DNA from 3 places in the Fictibacillus sp. B-59209 genome. Region 3 is predicted to be linked to each of the others. Evidence: riboswitches for the same ligand, from Rfam matches in the RefSeq annotation. Region 3 holds a riboswitch; each other region holds the start of a gene.
What was found. A riboswitch is a leader RNA that binds a small molecule or an ion and turns the genes downstream of it on or off. The one in region 3 is predicted to bind thiamine pyrophosphate.
Positions count from the first base shown of each region.

Region 1: another riboswitch for thiamine pyrophosphate. It lies ahead of thiD (bifunctional hydroxymethylpyrimidine kinase/phosphomethylpyrimidine kinase); the one in region 3 lies ahead of P4361_RS16990 (thiamine phosphate synthase).
Region 2: another riboswitch for thiamine pyrophosphate. It lies ahead of thiT (energy-coupled thiamine transporter ThiT); the one in region 3 lies ahead of P4361_RS16990 (thiamine phosphate synthase).

Region 1 covers NZ_JARMMC010000008.1:343,244-345,506, reverse strand. Annotated here, with positions in the region: gene thiM (hydroxyethylthiazole kinase) at 1-67, opposite strand, end outside; gene thiD (bifunctional hydroxymethylpyrimidine kinase/phosphomethylpyrimidine kinase) at 64-870, opposite strand; TPP riboswitch at 1,012-1,117, opposite strand; gene P4361_RS07135 (hypothetical protein) at 1,272-1,523, shown strand; gene P4361_RS07130 (IDEAL domain-containing protein) at 1,642-1,872, shown strand; gene P4361_RS07125 (DUF4349 domain-containing protein) at 1,922-2,263, opposite strand, start outside.
Region 2 covers NZ_JARMMC010000018.1:263,976-266,238, reverse strand. Annotated here, with positions in the region: gene rsgA (ribosome small subunit-dependent GTPase A) at 1-481, shown strand, start outside; gene rpe (ribulose-phosphate 3-epimerase) at 483-1,130, shown strand; TPP riboswitch at 1,154-1,261, shown strand; gene thiT (energy-coupled thiamine transporter ThiT) at 1,334-1,906, shown strand; gene P4361_RS14160 (thiamine diphosphokinase) at 1,903-2,263, shown strand, end outside.
Region 3 covers NZ_JARMMC010000020.1:108,924-111,186, forward strand. Annotated here, with positions in the region: gene thiO (glycine oxidase ThiO) at 1-174, opposite strand, end outside; gene P4361_RS16990 (thiamine phosphate synthase) at 174-791, opposite strand; TPP riboswitch at 890-995, opposite strand; gene P4361_RS16995 (glycine--tRNA ligase) at 1,047-2,263, opposite strand, start outside.

The DNA of each region.
Region 1 (2,263 bases), on a different contig from region 3:
TAGTGATGTGATGAATCAGAGGTTTTTTCTTTCTAATGTCTTCTAAAAGCACACTCAGTTCGTTCATGCCTGATTCCTCCTGTATGCCCAATGGTTTGTCGGCCCATGCCCGCTGCCAATATGAAGCGGGTGGCTGATTGCTTCCTGAATAAAAGTTTTCGCTGTTTTTACAGCATGAAACGGGGTTTTTCCAAGTGCCAGTTCAGCAGCAATGGCAGCTGCAAACGTACAGCCGGTTCCATGGGTTTGCGGTGTATCAATCCTTCTTCCTTCCAGCTCATGCATCTTCTCGCCATCATAAAACAAGTCGACTGGCGCTTTATCATGAGAGAGATGGCCTCCTTTGATCACGATCATTCCTGCTCCTAAATCATGCAAAAATTTTGCAGCATCCTCCCTGTCTTGCTTTGTGGAAATGCTTCTTCCAGTTAGCTGCTCAGCTTCGGGAATATTCGGTGTCAGGATCGAGGCTAGAGGAATCAGCTGTTTTTTCAGGGCTTCTACTGCATCCCTTCTCAGAAGGTCAGCCCCCCCTTTCGCGATCATTACAGGATCCACAACAACGTTTTTCCATTCATACTTTCGAATATGATGAGATACCGCTTCTATAATTTCTGCACTGAAAAGCATACCCGTTTTTAAAGCTTCAGGACGAAGATCCTCTTCTATGCTGTTTAACTGCTTCATGATCATCTCAACAGGTACCGGGTGGATCCCCTGAACACCTAATGTATTCTGTGCGGTCACAGCTGTGATGACAGACATTCCATAGGCTCCCAATTCCTGAAACGTCTTTAAATCGGCCTGGATTCCTGCTCCCCCTCCTGAATCTGATCCTGCAACTGTTAATGCTTTTGGTGTTTTTAACATATGGAAGAACTCCTTTCACCACTAGAAGAGCGCAAGTGGCCCGTTCTGTTAAGGTCCCTGTGCACTGAAGCTGAACATGACCTCCTTCGACCGCTAAAAAGCCGCCATCTGAAGAGAAGGCGGCTTAAACATGAATGCTGATAAAAGTTTAAGCCACTTCCCTCCGCCAGTATTAACCGAATCAGGTTCAAAGGGTCAAAGACATTTCTTTTCTCAGCTTTAAATCAAAGCTCCCCTAGTGGTATACGATGTATGATGTTATTTCTATCCTATATGACAGCGGCCAAAGCGTCAAACAAGGGATAAAATTTGTCGAAAAGTTAGGCTGCTGTGTTTAAAAACGAACGGATACGGGCATTATTTATACAACACCCGATAGAAAATCTGGAGGGAGAGAAATTATGAATATTAGAGAGAAACTGCAAAATTTAAAACAAAATCCAGAAGATGTTTACAGTCATTCACAAACAGAAGAATCCTTCTCAAGAAATTACACCAATCCCGTCGAAGTCAAATATAACCCTGCAGAAGATGTTTACGAATTAAAAGTATTTGATATGGAAGGCGGTGAACAGCTGGACAGTAAAAAATTCCATTCTATAGATGAAGTCCTGGCTGATTTAAAAATTGAGAAGCAAAATGAAAAAAACTAAATTTTCAGATTAAACTGTTGCTATTATTACCATTGATAAGTATACTAGTAAAAACCCATTAACGCATGAGCTTTCAATCCTACAAGCTTCTGCAAAAAAGTTCAAGGAGGAATAGAGCATGAAAGACAATACATCGTATAATAAAGACATGAACGATCTTGTGAAATATAAACTTCAGAAGAAAAATGACCCGTTCGCTTTTAATATGGTTGCTCAGATGATCCTTGATGAGTCGCTGCACGCCCATCAGATGAAACGTTATAAAGAAAAAATAGATGAAGCCCTGGAAAAACGTGATGAAAAACTGTTCATGAAACTGACAGATGAATATATAAAATTCCTTGGATAAGAAACCAAACCTTTTACGGTTTGGTTTCTTTTTTTGAACGCTGTTTTCTTCATAAGTAAAGCCATGCTCCTCCAATAGCCACGAAAAGGATAATGACAGGCGACAATCCAATGAGTGCAATAATAAGATAGGAAATAGTATGAACCAGTCTATTCCACGTCTCTTTAAATAAAGTCTTTGACTTTCCCCAGGTATTCAGCTCTTTATTGTTCTTCGTCCCAATATTTTTCACATCAAAATGGACCGTAACCGTTGAAAAATCGCTTTGATTCTCTAAATAGTTTATTCTGCCCTGGATTTTTTCAATTTGTTCCTGCACTCCTGATAGTTCTTTTGATATGGCAAGGAGATCCTCTGTTTTTACTGCATTTTTCATGAAGCTTTCCAAACG
Region 2 (2,263 bases), on a different contig from region 3:
GCTCGGCTATGAGGTCATTCCAACCTCTGCGATGTCGCTTGCCGGCATGGATGACATCAAACCGATATTTAAAGGAAAAACGAGCGTCTTCGCAGGACAGTCCGGGGTAGGGAAGTCGTCTCTCTTGAATGCGCTGATGCCTGAACTCATGCTGGAGACGAATGACATATCAGATCATCTTGGACGCGGAAAACATACAACGAGGCATGTTGAACTCCTTCCTTTTGAAGAGGGCTTGATCGCAGACACTCCTGGGTTCAGCTCCTTGGACTTTGTAGAAATTGAAACCGAAGAGCTCTCCTACAACTTCCCTGAGATGAAACAGAGGGTATCACAATGCAAGTTTCGCGGCTGCACTCACAGCTCTGAACCGAAATGCGCAGTAAAAAAAGCAGTGGAAGAGGGAGAGATCCCATCGTTCCGCTATGAGCATTATCTTGAATTTTTGCAGGAAATCAAGGATCAAAAACGGAGGTACTAGCATGGTAAAAGTTGCGCCTTCCATTCTTTCCGCAGACTTTTCAAAGCTCGGTGAAGAAATTAAGGCAGTGGAAGAAAACGGTGCTGATTATATCCATATCGATGTGATGGATGGGCATTTTGTGCCGAATATTACGATGGGACCTTTAGTCGTTAAAGCAATCAGGCCGCTCACTGAACTGACATTTGATGTCCATTTAATGATTGAAAACCCTGACCGGTATATCCCGGAGTTTGCAAAAGCAGGTGCTGATATCATTACTGTTCATGTTGAAGCATGTCCGCACCTTCATCGGACCATTCAATTAATTAAAGAGCAGGGAAAAAAGGCAGGGGTCGTATTAAATCCTGCTACTCCTGTTGAAACCATTCAGCATATTTTGGCTGATATAGACCTTGTACTCATCATGTCTGTAAATCCAGGCTTTGGTGGACAATCCTTCATCCACGCTGTGCTTCCAAAGATTGAAGTATTATCTGCGAGGATCAAGGAGCAAGGCTTGAACGTTGAAATTGAGGTGGACGGCGGCGTGAATGCAGAGACTGCCCGTCTTTGTGAGAAAGCTGGAGCTACCGTACTTGTAGCGGGATCAGCCATTTATGGGCAAAAAGACATAAAGGGTGCAATCCGTACCATTCGTGGTGTATAATATATTAGAGAATAATTGAAAAAAGTAACCACAGGGGGAGTCCCATACAGGGGCTGAGAGGGGAGTACACTCCCGACCCTTTGAACCTGAAGCAGGATCATGCCTGCGTAGGAATGTGGAGTCGCTGTTGTTAACGCTAAGCAACCGTCATTCACATGCCGGTTGCTTTTTTCTTTTCTTAATGAGTTTAGGAGGAGATTGATTTGAGTAAAAAAATTATGTTTTTGACTGAAGTGGCGATGATGTCAGCGTTGGCTATCATACTTAGTTTTGTTCAATTTAAAGGGCTTTGGGCAAATGGAGGCTCAGTTTCATTGGAGATGCTGCCAATCTTTTTAATGGCATTCCGCAGAGGGGTCCCTGGCGGAGTATTAACTGGTCTGATTGTCGGGATGGTTAAAATCCTGGTTGATGGAACTGCAGGATACAATCCCGCTGGTTTGATCCTGGATTACCCTCTCGCGTTCCTATTGGCTGGATTTGCCGGGGTGTTTAAAGTCAGTTCGGCAAGCCAATCTAAAAGGAGGATCTCAGCGATTGTGGCAGGCATCGCCTTCGGAAGCCTGCTCCGTTTGGCCTCCCATGTTGTATCAGGAGTCATATTCTTTGCATCATACGCCCCAAAAGGCATGAACCCTGTCCTGTACTCCATTGTGTATAATGCCTCATACATGATCCCGGTTGCTTTGATCACTGCAGCAGCTTTTATTTTCTTGACAAAAACAGCACCGCGGCTGCTGCACAGGACCGATCCAAGAGTTGTTAACGCGGCATGAAAATTATCATTTTAGCAGGAGGTCCGGAAGAAAGGCAGCCGGACCTCTCTTTATTTGCCGGCGAAAAGGCAGTCTGGGCGGGTGTTGACCGCGGCGTATTCTACTTGTTGAAAAAAGGAATCATACCTGGCTGTGTATTTGGAGATTTCGATTCTGTGAACAGAAGTGAGCGTGAGTGGATGGCTTCATTTAACCTTCCTTCATTTGAGTATGACAGTGAAAAGGATAAAACCGATCTAGAGCTGGCCCTTGATTGGGCACTGGAGCAAAAACCGGAACAGATCCTGCTAATGGGTGTTACGGGCGGGCGCCTGGATCATGAATTGGCCAATATCCAATTGCTCCTTCATGGACTCG
Region 3 (2,263 bases):
ATTCAGTTCTGCCTGCGCTCCAAGCATTCCTGCAGCGGCCGATGAAGCTTCACTGCCTATTCGGTTCTTTTCAATCACAAGCACGGTATACTCTGTATGTTTGCGCAAATAGTAAGCAATGGCACAGCCGATTATCCCCCCGCCAGCAATTATCACATCATAGTGCCTGGGCATTATGACATCTCCTCCTTCTTAAGTGCTTCCGCATAGCCTTTCGCTTCTAAACCCGGATCTGCCGCCGACCAGATCCCCGACATGACGGCGATTCCTTTTGCTCCCGCTTTTATGAGTTCACTAGTATTACTTGGTGTAACCCCTCCGATGGCGATAACTGGAACAGTGACCGCTTCAGCAACCTCCCGCAATTGATCCAGACCCCGCGGATCGCTCCCTTTTTTGCTTCCTGTTCTAAAAACGTGTCCGTAAAACAAATAATGAGCTCCTTTCTCTTCAGCATAGAGCGCTTCATCTATGGAATGAACGGATTGGCCGATTCTCAGCCTGCTAAAATAGCGGTGTACGATTTCCGGATCAAGACTGGAGCCTTTTAAGTGAACGCCTTCAGCTCCCGCAGCAACGGCTACATCCACACGGTCATTGATATAGATCTGCTCCCGGCCCAATCCAGCTCTCTTCAATCTCTCTGCCAGATTAAAAATCTCACTGGCACTTCTGTCTTTTTCCCTGATATGTATGCACGTCACATATGGAGCCAGGATGGATGCGGCCGAGATGATTTCGTCAGGCTGTTTCCTTCCATTTGTCATTACATGAAACTCGAATTTCCCCACCTTGCATCCTCCTTTTTCCCATACAAAAAAGCCACCCTTTTCGCAGAAAAGAGTGGCTGATTATCTGTTTTCTAATCAACAGCAGCTGTATGTGTCCTACAGTGCGGATTCCACTTCCCTACGCTGGCATCATCCAGATCAGGTTCAAAGGGTTTAGAACAGGTTGTTCAGTCTCAGCCGGCAAAGGCTCCCCCAGTGTTGCTAGAGTTATTTAATTAACTTCATCTTACCATTCAGGTTAAAAATGTAAAGAGATTAAAATTTGATTTTCGATTCCAGGAAGGATCGAAGCTCTGATACCGGCATGCGGACCTGTTCCATTGTGTCGCGGTCACGTACCGTTACCTGCTGATCTTCTTTAGAATCAAAATCATACGTAATACAGAAAGGAGTTCCGATTTCATCCTGTCTGCGGTAACGTTTTCCGATGGAGCCTGTTTCATCATAATCGACCATGAAGTCGCTGGCAAGACCGGCAAATACTTCTCTTGCTTCTTCAGAAAGCTTTTTCGATAAAGGAAGCACTGCTGCTTTAAACGGCGCAAGAGCTGGATGCAAGTGAAGAACAGCCCTTGTATCTCCGCCTTCAAGCTCTTCCTCTTCAAACGCGTCGATCAAGAACGCAAGTGTTACACGGTCTGCGCCAAGTGAAGGCTCGATGCAATAAGGGATGTAACGGTCATTCGTTTCTTGATCGATATAGTTAAAGTCTTCACCAGAGTGCTCGCTGTGGCGCTTAAGGTCAAAATCAGTACGGGATGCAATGCCCCAAAGCTCTCCCCAGCCAAACGGGAACTGGTATTCAAAATCTGTCGTAGCGTTGCTGTAGTGGGAAAGCTCTTCGGATTCATGGTCACGCAGGCGAAGCTTATCCTGTTTCATGCCAAGATTCAATAAGAAATCGTGAGCATAATGCTTCCAGAAATCAAACCATTTCAGTTCTTCGCCAGGCTTGCAGAAGAACTCTAGCTCCATCTGTTCGAACTCACGGGTACGGAACGTGAAGTTACCAGGTGTGATCTCGTTACGGAAGCTTTTGCCGACCTGAGCGATCCCGAACGGCAATTTCTTTCTCATCGTACGCTGCACGTTTTTAAAGTTTACAAAGATCCCTTGGGCTGTTTCGGGACGAAGATAGATTTCGTTCGTGCTGGATTCCGTTACACCCTGGAACGTTTTAAACATCAGGTTAAACTGGCGGATAGATGTAAAGTCGTGCGCATCACAATCCGGACATGCGATGTTTTGCTCTTCAATCAACTTTTCCATTTCATCGAAAGAAAGCCCGTCAACAATCTTCTCGATTCCTTTTTCAGCAAGTGCATCTTCAATCAATTTATCGGCACGGTGTCTCGCTTTACATTGCTTACAGTCGATCATTGGATCATTGAAGTTTCCGATGTGTCCAGATGCTACCCATGTTTCCGGGTTCATGAGAATCGCTGCATCCAAACCAACATTGTATGGAGATT